One region of the Pseudomonas sp. H1_F01 genome, then DNA from elsewhere that is predicted to be linked to it. Evidence: predicted binding sites of a transcription regulator. Region 1 holds the regulator's gene; each other region holds the start of a gene.
The links. Region 1 encodes FliA, which starts transcription of late flagellar genes. Its sites were predicted from a motif close to CTAAAGTTTNNNNNNNNNNNGCCGNTAA; they were not measured.

Region 1 (4,875 bases):
TGGTCGGTCCTGCCGGCATGGGCAAGACCACCACCCTGGCCAAGCTCGCCGCCCGTTATGTACTCAAGTACGGCGCCCAGAGCATTGCCCTGGTGAGCATGGACAGTTTCCGCATCGGTGCCCAGGAGCAACTCAAGACCCTCGGCCGGATCCTCAATGTGTCGGTGACCCATGTGGATCCGGGCCAGTCCCTGGCCCAGGCGCTGGAGCCGCTGCTGCGCAAACGCGTCGTGCTGATCGATACCGCAGGCCTGCAAGCCAGCGATCCAGCCCTGCGCATGCAGCTCGAAAGCCTGGCCGGACGCGGTATCAAGTCAAAAAATTATCTCGTGTTGGCAACCACCAGCCAGAAACAGGTTCTAACCGCCGCATACCACAGCTACAAACGCTGCGGGCTGGCCGGCTGCATCCTGACTAAGCTGGACGAAACGGCAAGCCTGGGCGAGGTGTTGAGCCTGGCGATCGGTCATGAATTACCGGTGGCCTACCTGACCGACGGGCCGCGGATCCCGGATGATTTGCATCTGCCGCGCCGTCATCAACTGGTCAGTCGTGCCGTGAGTGTGCAAATGCAGGAAGAACCCAGCGAAGAAGCCATGGCTGATATGTTCGCTGATATCTACCACAGCCCGACCAAGCAGGTCGGCTGAGGTAATCATGAATATTTTTTGTACCTACATCGATGGTCTGCCATGCATTGTTCCGTATGCGAACGCGCAGCCAGTAATGTGGCCTCCGTCTAAGTAAGACAAGGTAAAGAACGAACATGGGCAGCATGCATCCCGTACAGGTGATCGCGGTGACCGGCGGCAAAGGTGGCGTCGGGAAGACTAACGTGTCAGTGAACTTGTCCCTGGCTCTGGCAGAGCTTGGCCGACGGGTCATGCTGCTGGACGCCGACCTGGGCCTGGCGAACGTCGACGTGTTGTTGGGGCTTACACCCAAACGCACGCTGGCGGACGTGATTGAAGGGCGCTGTGAGCTGCGTGACGTGTTGTTGCAGGGGCCGGGCGGGATTCGCATCGTGCCGGCTGCCTCAGGCACCCAGAGCATGGTTCACCTGACCCCGGCCCAGCACGCGGGCCTGATCCAGGCTTTCAGCGACATCGGCGACAACCTCGATGTGCTGGTGATCGACACCGCAGCCGGTATCGGTGACTCGGTCGTCAGTTTCGTCCGCGCGGCCCAGGAAGTGCTGCTGGTGGTCTGCGACGAACCGACGTCCATCACCGACGCCTATGCCCTGATCAAGTTGCTTAACCGCGACTATGGCATGAACCGCTTCCGCGTCCTGGCCAACATGGCCCAGAGCCCGCAGGAAGGACGCAACCTGTTCGCCAAGTTGACAAAGGTCACGGATCGCTTCCTGGACGTCGCCCTACAATACGTCGGCGCAGTGCCTTACGACGAAAGCGTACGCAAGGCCGTCCAGAAGCAACGTGCCGTTTATGAAGCCTTTCCACGCTCCAAATGCGCGCTGGCGTTCAAGGCCATCGCCCAGAAGGTCGATACCTGGCCACTGCCGGCCAACCCTCGCGGGCATCTGGAATTTTTCGTCGAGCGTCTTGTGCAACAAACAGCAGGGCCCGTGCTATGACAGCCAGCGGTTACAACCATCTCTATAAAAAATCGGCACGGGACGCCCAATACGAATTGATCGAGCGTTACGCGCCACTGGTCAAGCGTATCGCCTATCACTTGCTGGCGCGGTTGCCGGCCAGTGTCCAGGTTGAAGACTTGATCCAGGCGGGCATGATCGGCCTGCTCGAAGTGTCGAACAAATACGACGCGAGCAAGGGCGCGAGTTTCGAGACGTATGCCGGTATTCGCATTCGCGGTGCCATGCTCGATGAAGTCCGCAAGGGCGATTGGGCGCCGCGTTCGGTACACCGCAATACCCGCATGGTCAGTGATGCAATTCGGGCAATTGAAGCTAAAACCGGGCGTGACGCTAAAGATCACGAGGTTGCGGCCGAACTCCAGTTGAGTCTCGACGATTATTACGGGATTTTGAACGATACCTTGGGCAGCCGCCTGTTCAGTTTCGACGACCTGTTGCAGGACGGCGAACATGAAGGGCTGCACGAGGATAACGCGAGTGCTCACATGGAGCCGTCGCGTGACCTGGAAGATGAACGTTTCCAGAGCGCGCTGGCGGAAGCGATTGCCAATTTGCCGGAGCGTGAGCGGCTGGTCTTGGCGCTGTACTACGACGAAGAGCTGAACCTCAAGGAAATCGGTGAGGTCCTGGGGGTCAGCGAATCGCGGGTCAGCCAGTTACACAGCCAGTGCGCGGCCCGTTTGCGGGGGCGTTTGGGGGAGTGGCGAGCGCGTTGACAGGCAGTGTGGGGACACTGCGAACGAGGCTGGCCTGGCAGGTGCTGTGCCAGTCTCCATCCGTGGTGCTCCAGACCGTTGTCGAGTGTTGTGCCGGATTGATTGAAATGGCGCGTCCAGGTGCTGGGCGCGTTTAAGACTGCTTGGAGGTCGAATTGGACAAGAACATGAAAATCCTCATCGTTGATGACTTCTCAACGATGCGGCGGATCATAAAAAACCTGTTGCGTGACCTTGGGTTCACCAACACGGCCGAAGCAGATGACGGGACCACTGCGCTCCCGATGTTGCACAGTGGCAACTTCGATTTTCTGGTCACCGACTGGAACATGCCGGGCATGACCGGTATCGACCTGTTGCGCCAGGTGCGTGCCGACGAAAAACTCAAGCATCTTCCGGTGCTGATGGTCACTGCCGAAGCCAAGCGCGAGCAGATCATCGAAGCGGCCCAGGCCGGTGTAAACGGCTATGTGGTCAAACCCTTCACGGCCCAGGCGTTGAAAGAGAAGATTGAAAAAATCTTCGAACGCATCGGTTAACGGCGCCACGGGGGAGCTATGGATAACGAATCTTCAATGGGTGATTTCGAATCGACCCTGAAAAAACATGCCCGCGAACTGGTCGACAGCCTTGAAAAAGGTCGTTTTGGCGATGCGGTTCAAATGATCCATGAGCTCAACCAGACCCGTGACCGCGGTCTGTATCAGGAGGTGGGCAAGCTCACGCGTGAATTGCACAGCGCGATTGTCAATTTCCAGATCGACCCGAATATGCCGCAGGCCGAGGAAGTCTCGCAGATCACCGACGCCACCGAGCGTCTGGGTTATGTGGTCAAGCTGACCGAGGCCGCGGCCAACCGCACCATGGACCTGGTGGAAAGCGCAACGCCCCTGGTCAACGGCCTGAGCGAAGAAGCCCAGGCCTTGAGCACCGACTGGGGTCGGTTCATGCGGCGCGAAGTCGGCGCCGAAGAGTTTCGGGAGTTGGCCCGTCGGGTCGACGGTTTCCTGGCGCGCAGCAGCACCGAGAACCGCGCGGTGGCAAGCAACCTCAACGATATTCTGCTGGCTCAGGACTATCAGGACCTGACCGGCCAGGTGATCAAGCGTGTGACCCAACTGGTCACCGAAGTGGAAAGTAACCTGCTCAAACTGGTGTTGATGGCCAGCCAGGTAGACCGCTTTGCAGGCATCGAACACGACCGTGAAGCGATGCTTGCTGAAAAAGATCCACAAAAACATCTCTCTCAGGGTGAAGGTCCGCAGATTCATGCCGATAAAAGAGAAGACGTTATGTCCGGTCAGGACGATGTGGACGATTTGCTGTCCAGCCTTGGATTCTGAGTTTTAGCCCTGTTTTAGGAGCAGCCATTAATGAGCTTCGGCGCCGATGAAGAGATCCTTCAGGATTTCCTGGTTGAGGCCGGCGAGATTCTAGAGCAACTGTCCGAACAGCTGGTCGAGCTGGAAAGCCGACCAGATGATGCGGATCTGCTCAATGCAATTTTTCGCGGTTTCCACACTGTAAAAGGAGGCGCCGGCTTCCTCCAGCTCAACGAGCTAGTGGAGTGCTGTCACATTGCCGAAAACGTGTTCGACATCCTGCGCAAGGGTGAGCGTCGCGTTGATTCGGAACTGATGGACGTGGTGCTTGAAGCGCTGGATGCGGTCAACAGCATGTTCAGCGAAGTGCGTGAGCGCTCGCCGATCACCGCTGCCACGCCTGAGTTGCTCGCCGCGCTGGCACGCCTGGCGGAGCCGCAATCGGCTGATGAAGCGGCTCCGGTTGCCGAGGCAGTGGCTGAAGAGCCGGTCGCCGAAGAGTCGGGCGACATCACCGATAACGAATTTGAACAACTGCTGGATTCGCTGAACGCCGTCAAGGCCCAAGCCGAAGCGCCGGCGGCACCTGCTGCGCCGCCCGCCAATGCAACAGCTGACGCCAGTGATGAAATCACCGACGACGAGTTCGAGTCATTGCTCGACCAGCTCCATGGCAAAGGCCAGTTCGCTCCCGATGCGGTCACGCCAGCGGCGACTCCGGCTGCCCCGAAAGCGGCGGGCGACAACTCCGACATCACCGACGACGAATTCGAAGCCTTGCTCGATCAGTTGCACGGCAAGGGCACGTTTGCCGTTGACGCGCTGGATTCGGCCATCGCTTCCGCGCCGACGCCAGCCAAGCCGGCTGCCGCCGCGGCTGGCAGCGACCTGATCAGCGATCACGAATTCGAATCGCTGCTCGACGAACTGCACGGCAAAGGCAAGTTTACAGAAGTCGGGAAGGCCGCGGCTGCTCCTGCTGCCGGCACTACCGCCACTGCTGTTCCAGCAGCCAAGGCTGCGCCCAAACCCGCTGCCAAGGCACCGGAACCGAAGGCCGAACCCGCCAAGCCTGCTGCCACTGCGGCCCCGGCACCTGCCCGTGCTGCGGCGGCTGCGCCAGCGGAAAAACCGGCCAGCGAAGCCGAGACCACCGTTCGGGTCGATACCGCACGCCTGGACGAGATCATGAACATGGTCGGCGAACTGGTGCTGG
Region 2 (4,875 bases), 1.3 Mb from region 1:
GCCGAACGGCTGGGCGGTCCGCTGTTGCCGGGTATGCCGAACCTGCACTCCCATGCCTTCCAACGGGCCATGGCCGGGCTGGCGGAAGTGGCAGGCAATCCCAACGACAGTTTCTGGACCTGGCGCGACTTGATGTACCGCCTCGTCGGAAAAATCAGTCCCGACCAACTCGGCATCATTGCCCGCCAGCTGTACATCGAAATGCTCAAGGCCGGCTACACCTCGGTCGCCGAATTCCACTATGTGCACCACGACATCGATGGCACGCCCTACGCCGACCCGGCGGAGCTGGCCCTGCGCATCAGCCACGCCGCCAGCGCCGCCGGCATCGGCCTGACGCTGCTGCCGGTGCTCTACAGCCACTCCGGTTTTGGCGGCCAGGCGCCCAATGACGGGCAGCGCCGGTTCATCAACAGCACCGAAAACTACTTGAAGCTTCAGTCGCGCTTGCAGCCGGTCCTGGCCGGGCAGCCGTCCCAGGCGCTGGGTCTGTGCTTCCACTCGCTGCGTGCCGTGACGCCCGGGCAGATCCAGGATGTGCTGGCCGCCAGTGACCGCGAGTGCCCGGTGCACATTCACATTGCCGAACAGCAGAAGGAAGTCGACGATTGCCTGAGCTGGAGCGGCGCCCGTCCGCTGCAATGGCTGTACGAAAACACCGAAGTCGACCAGCGCTGGTGCCTGGTCCACGCCACCCACGCCAACGCCCAGGAAGTCAGCCTCATGGCCAGGAGCCGGGCGATTGCCGGCCTGTGCCTGACCACCGAAGCCAACCTGGGGGACGGGATTTTCCCGGCCGTGGATTTCCTCGCCCAGGGCGGGCGCCTGGGGATCGGCTCTGACAGCCATGTATCGCTGAGCGTGGTCGAAGAATTGCGCTGGCTGGAATATGGCCAGCGCCTGCGGGATCAACGGCGCAACCGCTTGTATCGGGCGGATCAGCCGATGGTCGGTCGCACCTTGTTCGATGCGGCGCTGGAAGGCGGTGCCCAGGCCCTGGGACAACCGATCGGTGCCCTCGAAATCGGCAAGCGCGCCGACTGGCTGGTGCTCGATGGCAGCGACCCGTACCTGGCCACGGCCCAGGGCGACGGCATCCTCAATCGCTGGCTGTTTGCCGGCGGCGATCGCCAGGTGCGCGATGTGATGGTCGGCGGTCGGTGGGTGGTGCGCGATGGGCGGCATGCCGGCGAAGAGCAAAGCGCCCGGGCGTTTACCCAGGTACTGCGCGAACTTTTAGGCTGACCCAATCAACCCTGTGGGAGCGAGCTTGCTCGCGATAGGGCCTTTACCTTCAACATACATGTTGACTGAAAGTCCGCTATCGCGAGCAAGCTCGCTCCCACTTCGGTTTTCGGGTGACAGTCAGTTCGAGGTCTTGGCCATCTGTCGATCAGACGCGCGCCAGATCAGGCGCGTGGTGTCGTAGCCCTGCTGGCGTGCCTTGCTCAGCAGCTCCTCGCGCACGACGCTATTGACGGTCGGTGTACGGGACAGCAGCCACATGTAGCGACGGCTTGGGTCGCCGACGATGGCGGTCTTGTAGTCATCGCTGACGTACAACACCCAGTATTGCCCTTTCGCCACGCCCGGCACTATCCGCGAAAACCAGTTGTCGAACTCGACCCAGAGCTTGTCGGTCTTGCCCGGCACCTGCGGCGTGGCGGTGCCCCTGGCTTCTTCCCACTGCCAGTCCGAGGTCAGGCAGCGATTGAGCACTCCCACGTTGCCGTCTGGCTTGAGGGTGTAGTGAGCTTCCGATTGCGCGCAATTGCGCTGGAAATACATGGGCAGGCGGGCCAACTCATACCAGGTCCCTTGGTAGCGCTTGAGATTGACGCTGTTGACCGTCTTGGGTGCCAGCGGATCTTCGCCAGAAGTGGCACAGCCAGCCAAAATCAGGCCAGCCAAAAGCACAAAAACTAACCGCATCATTATTTTTCTCCCGCGGGCACTGTGGCCAGCATGGTTAGTTCGTCAGTTCAAATTCGGATGCCAGAAGCCTCTAGCCAAGGCGCTGCGACGAGTCATAGCCCGCTATGGCGAGGAGCAGCAACGCAAGCTAGGGGCTTCTGGCGCCGAAGTTGACTGACAGAACTAACCATACTGGCCACCATCCCCGGTTTACTTCAGGCCTTGGCCGGAAAACATCAACACTTTGTCACCGGCGTACTGCACGCTGATAAAGCTTTTCTGGTCGCCCCAGGTGCAGCTGGACATGCCGAGCGCGCCTGAACAATCGGTCGGTTTCCCCAGTAACGTTTCGACTTCGGACTTGGGCATGCCAGCCGACAGCTTCGAGTAGTTTTCCTGGTTGACCTTGCTGCATGCAGTCAATACGACACACACAAACAACAAGGCGATAGATCGCAGCGACATGGTGTAACTCCTGGAACGGAAGGGGGGTGGCAGGTGCCAACCAGAAGCTTAGAAGAGAAAACCCCTATCTGGTTCCCCTACACCCCCGGTATTTATTGGGTCTGGGCAGGTGTTTCATCGGTGAAACACTCACTTTGTGACAGCGTCGTGCATTTCGTCGGAATTGAACCGCTACCGCTGATGGGGCGGTCTGGCACGCCGATAAAAAGAAACAGCGCAAACCAATGCGTTATGGCAAATTGACAGCCCGTCCTGACCCGTCCCTCCGCGGTAGTGTTATTAATGACCAGAAACATGAAATTCAGCCATAAAATCCTGCTGGCTGCCGCCCTCGTGGTGGCCGTTGCATTCGCCTGTTTCATCCTGTTCAACGACTATCGTCAACGCCAGAGCTTGAATGCCAGCACCGAAACCTCCATGCAGGAACTCGGCAGCCTGACCAGCCGCAACATCCAGACGTGGGTCGACGGCCGCATCCAGTTGCTGCAATCGCTGGCCCAGCAGATTGCCGTGGACGGCAGCAGTGCCGACAGCCTCAAGCGCGCCGTAGGCCTGCCGGCCTACACCAGCAATTTCCAGCTCAGTTATTTTGGTGGCACCGACGGCGTGATGTTCTCGGTACCGGCCGGCAATCGCGCCGCCGATTACGACCCGCGTGCCCGTGGCTGGTACAAGGCCGCCAACAGCGCACAGCAAACCATCGTCACCGAACCCTACATCGCCGCCTCGTCGGGCAAGCTGGTGATTACCGTCGCCACCCCGGTGCAGCACCAGAACCAGATGATCGGCGTGGCCGGTGCGGACATCGACCTGTCCAGCGTCAGCGCCATCATCAACTCGCTGAACTTCGGCGGCCACGGCCACGCGTTCATCGTCAGTGCCGACGGCAAGATCCTGATCCACCCCGACAGCAAGCGCGTGCTCAAGACCCTGGCCGAGGCCTACCCTAACGGCGCGCCTCAAATCAGCCCGGGCGTGAAAGAAGTCGACCTCGACGGCAAGACCCAATTCATCTCCTTCACCCACGTCAACGGCGTGCCGGGAGCCGACTGGTACGTGGCGCTGGTGCTCGACAAGGACACCGCGCTGGCGATGCTCAGTGAGTTCCGTACGTCGGCGCTGATCGCCATGGTCATTGCCGTGGTATTCATCATCGCCCTGCTCGGCATGTTGATCCGCGTGCTGATGCAGCCGCTGCTGACCATGGGCCGCGCCATGCACGACATCGCCGAAGGCGAAGGCGACCTGACCCGGCGCCTGGTCATCCACGGCCACGACGAATTCGGCGCGCTGGGGACTTCGTTCAACCGCTTTGTCGAACGCATTCATACCTCGATCCGTGAAGTGGCCTCGGCCACCGGCCAGGTCAACGAAGTCGCCCTGCGCGTGGTCAGCGCGTCCAACTCGTCGATGTTCAATTCCGACCAGCAGGCTTCGCGCACCAGCAGCGTGGCCGCGGCCATCAATCAGCTCGGTGCCGCCGCCCAGGAAATCGCCCAGAACGCCGCCCTCGCCTCGCAACATTCCAGCGATGCGCGCAGCCTGGCTGAAGATGGCCAACAAGTGGTGGATAAAACCATCGCGGCCATGCAACAGTTGTCGGCCAAGATCAGCGATTCGTGCGGCAACATCGAAACCTTGAACAGCAACACGGTGAACATCGGCCAGATTCTTGAGGTGATCACCAGCATTTCCCAGCAGACCAACCTGCTCGCCCTTAACGCCGCCATCGAAGCGGCCCGTGCCGGTGAAGCCGGGCGCGGCTTCGCGGTGGTGGCCGATGAAGTGCGCAACCTGGCCCACCGCACCCAGGATTCGGCGCAGCAAGTGCAGAAGATGATCGAAGAACTGCAAGTTGGCGCCCGGGAAGCGGTACTGACCATGACCGACAGCCAGCGCCAGAGCGAAAGCAGCGTCGGCATCGCCAACCAGGCCGGCGAACGCCTGGGCAGCGTGACCCAGCGTATTGGTGAAATCGACGGCATGAACCAGTCCGTGGCCACCGCCACCGAAGAACAGACCGCCGTGGTGGAGTCGATCAACGTCGACATCACCGAGATCAACACCCTGAACCAGGAAGGCGTGGAAAACCTGCAAGCCACCTTGCGGGCCTGTGCCGACCTGGAGCAGCAGGCGGCGCGGTTGAAGCAGTTGGTGGGTAGTTTCCGGATCTAGTGCTTTTGCGGCCTCTTCGCGAGCAGGCTCGCTCCCACATTAGAACTTCAGCGGACGCACATTTTGCGCTCAACGAAAATCCAGTGTGGGAGCGAGCCTGCTCGCGAAGACGGTATCAGCCTCACAGCAAAATCAGAACCTGGACCCAGGCCTGTTCAAGAATTCCACTTCCTCAGCCGTAGACTCGCGCCCCAACACCGCATTGCGATGGGGAAAGCGCCCAAACCGGGCAATGATCTTCTGATGCCGTTCGGCATAATCCAGGTTGTCTTCGAACACCGCCCGTTGCGCCTCTGGTTGTTCTCGCACCAGGTCGATAAA
Region 3 (4,875 bases), 1.8 Mb from region 1:
GTGCAAGCGGTGGGCTCGGCCATTGGCTGGTTCATGTGGAAGCTGCCCAACCGCTCCCGCGACGTGGTGCGGATCAACCTCGCCAAGTGTTTTCCCGAGATGGACCCGGCCGAGCGCGAACGCCTCGTTGGCCAGAGCCTCAAGGACATCGGCAAATCCCTGACCGAAAGCGCCTGCGCCTGGATCTGGCCGGCCCAACGCTCCATCGACCTGGTGCGTGAAGTCGAAGGCCTGGAGGTGCTGAAAGAAGCGCTGGCCTCCGGCAAGGGCGTGGTCGGCATCACCAGCCATTTGGGCAACTGGGAAGTGCTCAACCACTTCTATTGCAGCCAGTGCAAACCGATCATTTTCTACCGTCCGCCCAAGCTCAAGGCGGTGGATGAATTGCTGCGCAAACAGCGCGTGCAACTGGGCAACAAAGTCGCAGCATCCACCAAGGAAGGCATCCTCAGCGTCATCAAGGAAGTGCGCAAGGGCGGCCAGGTGGGCATCCCTGCCGACCCGGAACCGGCCGAATCCGCCGGTATCTTCGTGCCCTTCTTCGCCACCCAGGCCCTGACCAGCAAGTTCGTACCGAACATGCTCGCCGGCGGCAAAGCGGTCGGCGTCTTCCTCCACGCCCTGCGCCTGCCGGACGGCTCCGGCTACAAAGTCATCCTCGAAGCCGCGCCGGAGGCCATGTACAGCACCGACACCGAAACGGCCTGCGCCGCCATGAGCCAAGTGGTGGAGCGCTACGTACGGGCCTACCCGAGCCAGTACATGTGGAGCATGAAACGCTTCAAGAAACGCCCGCCGGGCGAGGCGCGGTGGTACTGAAGGCCTGTTGCTTGGGTGTGGTGAATGCTTGATCGTAAACACCCAAGAACCCCTGTGGGAGCAGAGCTTGCTCGCGATGACGGTGGCACATTCAACATCGATGCAAGCAGACCCAACCGGGCTAACGTATTCCCCCAGGCAAACCCGACGGAGACCGAATGGATAACGCTCCCGGCAAACGCGTCATCGTCATCGGTGCGGGCATCGTAGGCGCATCCCTGGCCTACCATCTGGCGACCAAAGGCGCGAAAGTCACGGTGGTCGAGGCCGAAGGCATCGCGTCAGGCGTGACCGGCAGCTCATTCGCCTGGATCAACACCTCCCATGGCGAACCCGACCCCATTGCGCCATTGCGCGGTGCTGCCATCCAGGAATACCGCCGACTCGAAACGCAACTGCCCGGCCTGAAGATCCGCTGGACTGGCGCCCTATCTTACGGCCCGAGTTCAACAGCGTCGGCAAGCCGGATATCCCAATCACAGATCCGTGAACTTGAGCCAAACCTCAAGAATCCTCCTCAACAAGCTTCGTATGCGGCGGAAGAAGGAGCGCTGGACGCCGTAGCAGCAACCCATGCGCTGATCGCCGGCGCCCAGGCCAACGGCGCGAAAGTGCTCACTCAAACGCCGGTTCTCGGCTTTAAAACCCAGGGTTCCAGCGTGTGGGGCGTTGAAACCACCACGGGCGTCATTGAAGCCGATATCGTCGTATTGGCAGCCGGCACAGGCATCACGAAGCTGGCCGACCTGCTTGAAGTCTGCCTGCCCATCGACGCCTCCCCGGCAATTTTCATCCGCTACACCTCGCCACCCAACCTGGTACGCAGCCTCATCTCCAGCCCTGAAATGGAAGTGAGGCAAACCCCAGAGGGTGCGTTGCTGGCGGCCGAAGACTACCTGGACGACGCCTTGGAAAACCAACCGTCGGAGATCGCGCTGCGCACCGCCAACGCCATAAAAAGCGAGCTTCACGGCGTTGTCTCCCTGGATCTGCAATCGGCTCGTGTCGGATACAGACCAATGCCTGCCGATGACATCCCCATCATTGGTTATCTTCCGCAGGTTGGCGGTGTATACGTGTGCGTCATGCACCCCGGCGTAACCCTGGCCGCGATCGTGGGTCGTCTTGCCAGTGAAGAGATCGTCGGCGACAAGGCTTGCTCGGCCCTCAACCCCTGTCGTCCGGATCGATTTTTCCAAGCTTGGTGAGGGTTGAATGGCCTAAGTTCGCTTACTCCCAAATCAGCCAAGGAAGCGTCAAATTCCTGAAAGCGTTGACCAAAACCTTTCGTTCATTAGACTGGGCATCGTTGATGTACTTTAATTCGCGTTCAATTTGACTAACGTAAGTTCGGGGTATTCCCGCTATAGCTGCTAGCTCTTCTTGTGAAAGATTAATAGGTTTTGTTGACGACCCGACCTTGAATACAGGCCCGTCATACCCACCCCTCACCATAAAGCAGTCAGTAATTAAAGCGTCATAAACCCAATGAATAACTACTGCCAAGAGCAGTCTATTTCTGCGCTGTCTTGCTAGCCATAAGTCGAATACAGCCTTCATGAACTGAGCCTTATAGTGCGCGACGCAAAAACAATCTCGACCTTGAATTGATCCTGGATAGTTTAGATGTCGCTAAAAAGAGTTAAGGCTAAAGCGCTTCCAATCACTGAGGAGTTGTTGCAACTACTACGGGCCACGCAACACGCTCAGACCGTATGGAGCGTCACCGTCAATGATATTGACGCGTCATGTGATGAGGTATGGCTTGCTCGGATGTGGGAGGTCGAGGGCCTCGAAGCCCGATACAGAGCCTGCCAAGACCGGCTGTTTCTTTATCTAAAGCAAGTCATCCAGATCTGAATCTTCCGTTACACACTGTACGGTTTCCAGTGCTCGCAACATAGGTGCGGGTCCACCAGAATTGAACGATCGTGAACATTCGACTAAAGAACTAGACAGTTTTTTGGTGTTTGAAAACTACCCCTTAGTTTCGAAATAGACCACTCTTGAAACGCCGACAGGCTGGGCGCTGTATCCTTTCAGCCATGCTTTAGCCCAATAGCCCTGGATATCACTATATTTTCTACATTTGAGGACGAGTTGTGCTCCAGAGCACTTCGGTTGCCACTCTAAAAACTAAAGCATTCAGGTACATGGTCGACACTCAGGACGCCATTTCCAATCCATCTGAGTTACAAATGGAGTCTTTATGTTTGACTGGATCAGCAACATCCGTGTCAGCGCGAAATTAAGCTTGGGCTTCGGCCTGGTACTAGGGCTTGCGTTGTTACTCGCTTCCACGGGTTGGTACGCCATTGCGACGTTGACCGACCGCGGCGTTAAAATCGAAAAAATTGCTCAAATCAGCGATTACACCAAAGACCTGCGAATCAGTCGTTTACGTCTAGGTGCAAACCCTCAACCAGATGCCTATCAACCGCTGCAGAAAATTCTGGACAATCTGGCAGCCCATCTGCAAAGCATCAGGGACCAGTTCACTTCCCCGATTGACCAAGAGCTGATTCAACAACAGAACACATCCGTCAGAGAATACGGACAACTGCTGCTTGATCTGGCCAAACCCAATGCCGACCAAGTGTCCATCTATAAACGTATGGGGCAACTGGGTGATCTGTTGCTTGATACGACGCAAAAGCTCATTGACTCGCAAAATACCAAGCGCGATGCCGACGCCGCGTCTGCCAAGGTTCTGCTGAGTCTTGTCGCTGCCTTGACGTTGCTACTGGGTGCACTCGCAGCGTGGATCATTACCCAACAAATCGTTAACCCACTGCAGTACACGCTACAGGCCGTGAATCGTATTGCCAGGGGGGATTTGAGTGAGCCCGTGCAGGTCAATCGGCGTGATGAGTTGGGTCAGCTGCAATCAGGTCTTCAGCAGATGATGCTCAACCTTCATGAGCTGATCGAGGGCATTCGATCCGGCGTCATTCAGGTTGCCAGTGCCGCCGAACAGCTGTCGGCGGTCACCGAGCAAACCAATGCGGGCGTCAATAATCAAAAAAACGAAACGGATCATGTCGCCACCGCGATGAGCGAAATGACCGCAACGGTGCAAAACGTCGCTCGCAATGCTGAAGAGGCCTCAACTGCCGCGTCCGCCGCGGATCAGCAAGCCTATGAGGGAGAGCGAATCGTGAGCGAGGCCATTGCGCAGATCAAGCGCTTGGCCGAAGAGCTCAATCAGTCGGCTGATGCTGTACGCCATCTCCAGGAACAAAGCGAAAAAATCGGCGGGGTGCTCGATGTGATAAAGGCGGTGGCCCAGCAAACCAATCTGCTGGCGCTGAACGCGGCCATTGAAGCCGCACGCGCCGGCGAGGCTGGCCGTGGCTTTGCGGTGGTAGCAGACGAGGTGCGCAGTCTTGCCTTACGCACCCAGCGTTCCACTGAAGAAATTGAAAGTCTGGTGGCCGGTGTACAGAGTGGTACTCATGCCGTTGCCTCAGGCATGGAAAGCAGCCAGCTGTTGAGCGAAAGCAGCGTGGAATTTACCCATCGTGCGGTAAGCGCCTTGGAAAACATCACGAGTAAAGTATCGATCATTCAAGCCATGAATCAGCAAATCGCCACTGCAGCGGAGCAGCAAAGCGCAGTCGCCGAGGAAATCAACCGCAGTGTCATCAACGTTCGCGACATCTCTGAGCAGACGGCAAGCACTTGCGAGGAAACTGCTTCTTCAAGTACCGAACTCGCACGGCTGGGTCATGAACTGGAAAGGCTGGTAGGACGCTTTAAAGTGTAGACGTGGCAGAGATGGCGCCGTTTTGCACCCGCAATACCTCAGGTATCACGGGTACCGGCGCCAGCTGTGTTCCTTCTCTGCCCTCAACCCCTGCCGTCCGGATCGATTTTTCCAAGCTCGGTGAGAGAGAAATGGCCTAAGCTCGCTTACTCCCAAATCAGCCAAGGAAGCGACAATGGGCATTCAAGGTAAAGACCGTCAGATCGATAACATCGAGTTCAATGTCAGCGACATCGCCCGCAGCAAAGCCTTCTATGCAAGCGTGTTCGGCTGGAGTTTCGTCGACTACG
Region 4 (4,875 bases), 1.5 Mb from region 1:
AGCGTCCGGATCGTTTACCGCAACAACAGTTTTTATTACCTGCTCATGCCCGGGATCTGGCTGTCCGGCATGCTGATCTACCTGGGCCTCGCGCCGGTCTACTACGTTTACCTGATCATCAAGATGACTGTTATTTTCGCGGCGCACAGCAGTGTTGCATGGGATAACAGGCTTTATGGGGTTCGTGGTTTGCGGCCTGTGGTCTGGCTTCTGGAGCGGATAATTTCCACCCCGTCCACCCACTCTGCCCACCATGGCTTGACGGCCGAGGACGGTGTCACCCATTACAAAGGCAACTTCGGCAACCTGTTGTTTCTATGGGATGTGCTGTTCGGGACGGCAAAGATCACGCGCCGACGCCCGCCAGCCTACGGAATCGAGCACCTGTCACCGATCAGTTGGCAAGAGGAATTGTTCTGGCCTGTCGTGCGCTCACGCCGTACCGCGCCCAAGGCCAGCGCACAACCGGAGGTGACGCAATGAGCCGCCACATCGTTGTGCTGTCGGGTTCCAACCGCGAGGACAGTCAGTCGCTGAAAGTGGCGCGTTATCTGCGCCAGCGACTGACGGATCTCAACCTGTGCGACGCCAGCGACTTGATTGACCTGGCCGCCTGCCGCCTGCCGCTTTGGCCGGAAAAAGACCGCGATGAGGTGTGGCTTGCCCAACAATCGATCCTTGCCAAAGCGACAGCACTGATCGTGATCAGCCCGGAGTGGAATGGCATGGCCTGCCCCGCGCTGAAGAACTTCTTCCTCTATGCGGGGATCAATGAGCTCGGGCACAAACCCGCGCTGTTGGTGGGCGTCTCGGCTGGACTTGGCGGCGCCTATCCCATCGCCGAGCTGCGTGCGTCGAGCTACAAGAATTGCCGGATCACGTATTTGCCGGAACATCTGATCATTCGGCAGGTGGAGTCGATGCTCAACGACCAGGAACCGGCCCACGAAGACGACAATCGCATTCGGGGGCGTGCTGATTGGGCGTTGTGCATGCTCTGCCAGTACGAAGTTGCGTTTCGCGAGATACGGCTGGCCCTAGAACATCCTCCGGCGTTTGCTACCGGTATGTAGGCGCGGTCGTCACTGCAGATCCTGCCGCTCAGACCGTCCCGGCTTTGCCATGAAACGCTTGCCCCAACACCGCCAACCGCTCTGCCAACGGTGGCAGGCACTGGCTGCTGCGAGTCAGGATGCCAATGTTGTCGGCATTGCGCTCAGCCACGGCCTGGACAGTTTGCAAACGCTCATTGATGCCCATTGATACCTTGGATTGTTCCTGGGTGGTAGTGGCGATCAGGTCGTTGAAATGGTTGATCACTGCGATGTCTTCCACCACGGCGTGGAGCAGTTGCGAAGCGAGTTGGCTGGCGGACACGCAGCGCGCCACCCCATCGCGGCTGTCTTGCATGGCGACAGCGGCCTGGCGGCTGCCCTGCTGCAGCTTGGCGATGATCTGCTGGATTTCCGTGGTGGACGTCGAGGTCTTTTGGGACAGGGTCCGGACTTCGTCGGCTACCACCGCAAAACCACGGCCCTGCTCGCCGGCCCGAGCGGCTTCGATGGCCGCGTTGAGGGCCAGCAGATTGGTTTGTTCGGCGATGCCATTGATCACATCCAGCACCTGGCCGATCTGCTGTGCCTGTTCGGCCAGGACTTGCACGGTTTCGTTGGTCAGGTTGATGCGCCCGGCCAGTTCGACGATCTCTTCTCGGGTCTGGTCAACCGTGCTGCGCCCGCGGTTGACCTGTTCGTTGGCCTGGCCGGCGCGCTGCAAGGTCTGGTCGACATGGCCGGCAATGTTCTCCATGGCCTGGACCAGATGGCTGATCGCTCCGCTCATCTGCGCCACTTCATCGAGTTGGTGGCGGGCGCCGGTTTCCAGGGTCTGGCCGACTTGGGACAGGTCCTGGCCCAGGTCCGAGAGATTTCGGGTATCGCGTACCACGCCGTCCACCAGTTGGGTGATCTGCTGGAGGAAATGATCGAAACGCTCGCTCGACGAGACCTTGGCGCCCTCGCTGCGCTGCCTGCCAGCGTCGTTGCTCAATTGCGCGGCCGCCACCAGAACCTTATCGAGCACATCCTGGTTTTCCGTGGCGTCGGCCAGGCTCTGGTTCGCCAGGTAAATGAGGATCACACTTTCCACCACCACGTAGAACGCGTGGAGAAAGATCATCGACCAGCCACCGTGGGCATCCATCACGAATACCGGATAACCCTGGTGTTGGAGCCAGTGAAAACCGAGGTGATGAACCGCAATGGTGGCGGCGGCCACGACAATCGGCAGCCAGTCACGGTAGAACGTCAACACGGCCAGCAGCACGAAGATCCCGAAGTGGAACTCGATCACGCCCCGGGTCTGGTTGATGTGCAATGCCGCCATGACCATCAACGCCACCGCGATAATGCAACGCATGGCCCGAGTGCCCGCCAGGACGCGATAAAGCACGGTGCTTGCTACGCAGGTTGTCGCCCCGACCAGCAACGCCTGGGTAAACGTCGAGTGCAGGAATGCCAGGCTCAGGGAATACAACAACGTGAGCCAAAGCAGCCCCAACATGATGCGATCGGCTTTACGGTGGTGATCGTTAAAGCGCACGGGCGATGTCATGGGGTCGTCCTTTTCAAAGGCCTGGAGGGTCCGTTACCAATGCCGTTCACGTCTTGGCGGCGTTTCGACAGTGAACTGTAACTGATTATCATCAGTTAGTGGCACTACGCCACCAAGCTTTTCTCGCTGGCCTTTGCTTTATGATGTTCGCCATCTCATGACTGACTGATGGAACCCCCATGACTTTCGATTTCGACACGGTATTGGAGCGCCACGGCACCGGCAGTACCAAATGGAGCCGCTACCCGGCCGATGTGTTGCCGATGTGGGTCGCTGATATGGACTTCTCCGCCCCGTCCGTGATCATCGACGCGCTGCACAAGCGCCTGGAACATCCGATGCTGGGCTACAGCGTGGCCCAGGACGATCTGCGTGCCGCCATCGTGGCCGACCTGTGGAGCAAGTACGCCTGGCGCGTCGAGCCCCAGCAGATTGTGTTCCTGCCGGGTGTCGAACCGGGCTTCAACATGGCGCTGCATGCCTTGGTAGAACCCCAGCAGAATGTCGTGGTGCAGGTGCCCAACTACCCGCCGCTGCGCAACGCAGCGGGTAACTGGCAGTTGAACAAAGTGGAATTGCCATTCAACCCGGTCAACGGTGAATTCCACACGCCATTGGCGGCATTGCGCGACGCATTGCAGGGCGGCGGCGCGCTGTTGCTGAGCAATCCCCATAACCCGCTGGGCAAGGTGTTTGACCGCCAGGAACTCAAGGCCGTGGCAGACATTTGCCTGGAGCAGGACGCCTGGATCATCTCCGACGAAATCCATGCCGAACTGTGCTTCGACGGCCGTGTGCACATTCCAACCGCGTCCCTCAGCCCGGAAATTGCCGAGCGCACCATCACCCTGATGTCCGCCAGCAAGGCCTTCAATATAGCCGGGTTGAAAACCTCGTTCGCCATTATCCAGAACGCCAAGCTGCGCGAACGGGTCAACAGCGCCCGGGCTGGCATGGTCGACAGCGTCAATGCCCTGGGCCTTGAAGCGACCCGTGCGGCCTATAGCGAGGCCGGCCCGTGGCTAGAGGCCTTGAAGGTGTATCTGCAAGCCAACCGCGATTACCTGGTCGAAGCGGTGAACTCTCGCCTGCCGGGCATCACCATGACCGTGCCCCAGGGCACTTACCTGGCTTGGCTGGATTGTTCCGGGTTGGGACTGGATGACCCGCAGGGCTTCTTCCTGAAAGAAGCCAAGGTGGGGCTGAGTGCCGGCCTGGATTTTGGTGACGATGCCGGTCAGTTCGTGCGTTTGAACTTCGGCTGCCCGCGGACGCTGCTGGAGGAAGGGATTGCGCGGATGGAGCGTAGCCTGAAAGCCAGGGGCTGATCCAACAGGCGACAACAATCCATTGTGGCGAGGGGATTTATCCCCTCGTCACAACCGTTACTCATGCATATCCGGCGCATGGACAAAGCACAGCTTGTTCCCTTCCGGATCGCGGCAATAGGCCCCGAAATAACCTTCGCAATACTGCGGCCTCGGGCCGGGTGGGCCTTCGTCGGAGCCGCCCATGGCAATCGCCTGCTCCCAGGCAGCACGCACGGTTTGCGGGGAGTCAGCGGCGAAGCTCACTTGCATGCCATTGCCCCAGGTGGCGGGCAGGCCGTTGAAAGGCAACTGGACGAAAACCTGTGGCCAATGCTTGCCGGGGCGCTGCCACCCCTCCCCCGGCGGGCCCGAGTCGTGTTCACCTTCGATACGCTCCAGCCCCAGGCAGCCGAGGACGGCATCATAGAAAGCGACCATTTTCGGCAGGTCGCGCGCACCGATCTGTATGTGGCTGAACATTGTCCTGCTCCTTATCGAAACCAGTCCTTCCATTGAAGAATACAGCTTCATCCGACGCTCGTCACAGCGCTCGATTCACCGACGAAACGCCCGGTATCACGCTCATCGACTGGCAATAAAATCCGACCGAACTCTGCCCGAAACCCCGCAGTCCACCCTCCATCGCAACCAAGCCTGGAGAACGACAATGGTCGAATACCCTTTCCCACCTTTCCCGAAACAAAGGCAGCCGGTGCCTGGCAGCCAACGGAAAATGGATCCCTACCCGGACTGCGGCGAACAGAGCTACACCGGCTCCGGACGACTGGCGAACAAAATCGCCCTGATCACCGGCGCCGACAGTGGCATCGGTCGCGCCGTCGCCATTGCCTTTGCCCGTGAAGGCGCGGACGTGGCGATTGCCTATCTGGACGAGCATGAAGACGCCAAGGAAACCGCGCGCTGGGTCGAGCAGGCCGGGCGCCAATGCCTG

Region 2: AB4O09_RS28675 (methyl-accepting chemotaxis protein) is a predicted target of FliA. The motif match lies at 2,557-2,584, and genes of this name have one in related genera.
Region 3: AB4O09_RS00785 (methyl-accepting chemotaxis protein) is a predicted target of FliA. The motif match lies at 2,956-2,983, and genes of this name have one in related genera.
Region 4: AB4O09_RS16010 (methyl-accepting chemotaxis protein) is a predicted target of FliA. The motif match lies at 2,709-2,736, and genes of this name have one in related genera.

Annotation. Positions count from the first base shown of each region.
Region 1 is NZ_CP162823.1:5,036,254-5,041,128, reverse strand. Features, by position in the region: gene flhF (flagellar biosynthesis protein FlhF) at 1-650, shown strand, start outside; gene fleN (flagellar synthesis regulator FleN) at 767-1,597, shown strand; gene fliA (RNA polymerase sigma factor FliA) at 1,594-2,337, shown strand; gene AB4O09_RS22695 (chemotaxis response regulator CheY) at 2,505-2,876, shown strand; gene AB4O09_RS22690 (protein phosphatase CheZ) at 2,895-3,680, shown strand; gene AB4O09_RS22685 (chemotaxis protein CheA) at 3,711-4,875, shown strand, end outside.
Region 2 is NZ_CP162823.1:6,374,290-6,379,164, forward strand. Features, by position in the region: gene AB4O09_RS28660 (formimidoylglutamate deiminase) at 1-1,245, shown strand, start outside; gene AB4O09_RS28665 (lipocalin family protein) at 1,366-1,935, opposite strand; gene AB4O09_RS28670 (hypothetical protein) at 2,125-2,379, opposite strand; gene AB4O09_RS28675 (methyl-accepting chemotaxis protein) at 2,662-4,554, shown strand; gene AB4O09_RS28680 (DUF924 family protein) at 4,687-4,875, opposite strand, start outside.
Region 3 is NZ_CP162823.1:160,221-165,095, reverse strand. Features, by position in the region: gene AB4O09_RS00800 (lysophospholipid acyltransferase) at 1-819, shown strand, start outside; gene AB4O09_RS00795 (NAD(P)/FAD-dependent oxidoreductase) at 978-2,027, shown strand; gene AB4O09_RS00790 (helix-turn-helix domain-containing protein) at 2,050-2,274, opposite strand; gene AB4O09_RS00785 (methyl-accepting chemotaxis protein) at 3,029-4,585, shown strand; gene AB4O09_RS00780 (VOC family protein) at 4,761-4,875, shown strand, end outside.
Region 4 is NZ_CP162823.1:3,496,640-3,501,514, forward strand. Features, by position in the region: gene AB4O09_RS16000 (sterol desaturase family protein) at 1-483, shown strand, start outside; gene AB4O09_RS16005 (NADPH-dependent FMN reductase) at 480-1,073, shown strand; gene AB4O09_RS16010 (methyl-accepting chemotaxis protein) at 1,102-2,613, opposite strand; gene AB4O09_RS16015 (MalY/PatB family protein) at 2,793-3,941, shown strand; gene AB4O09_RS16020 (VOC family protein) at 3,999-4,403, opposite strand; gene AB4O09_RS16025 (SDR family oxidoreductase) at 4,591-4,875, shown strand, end outside.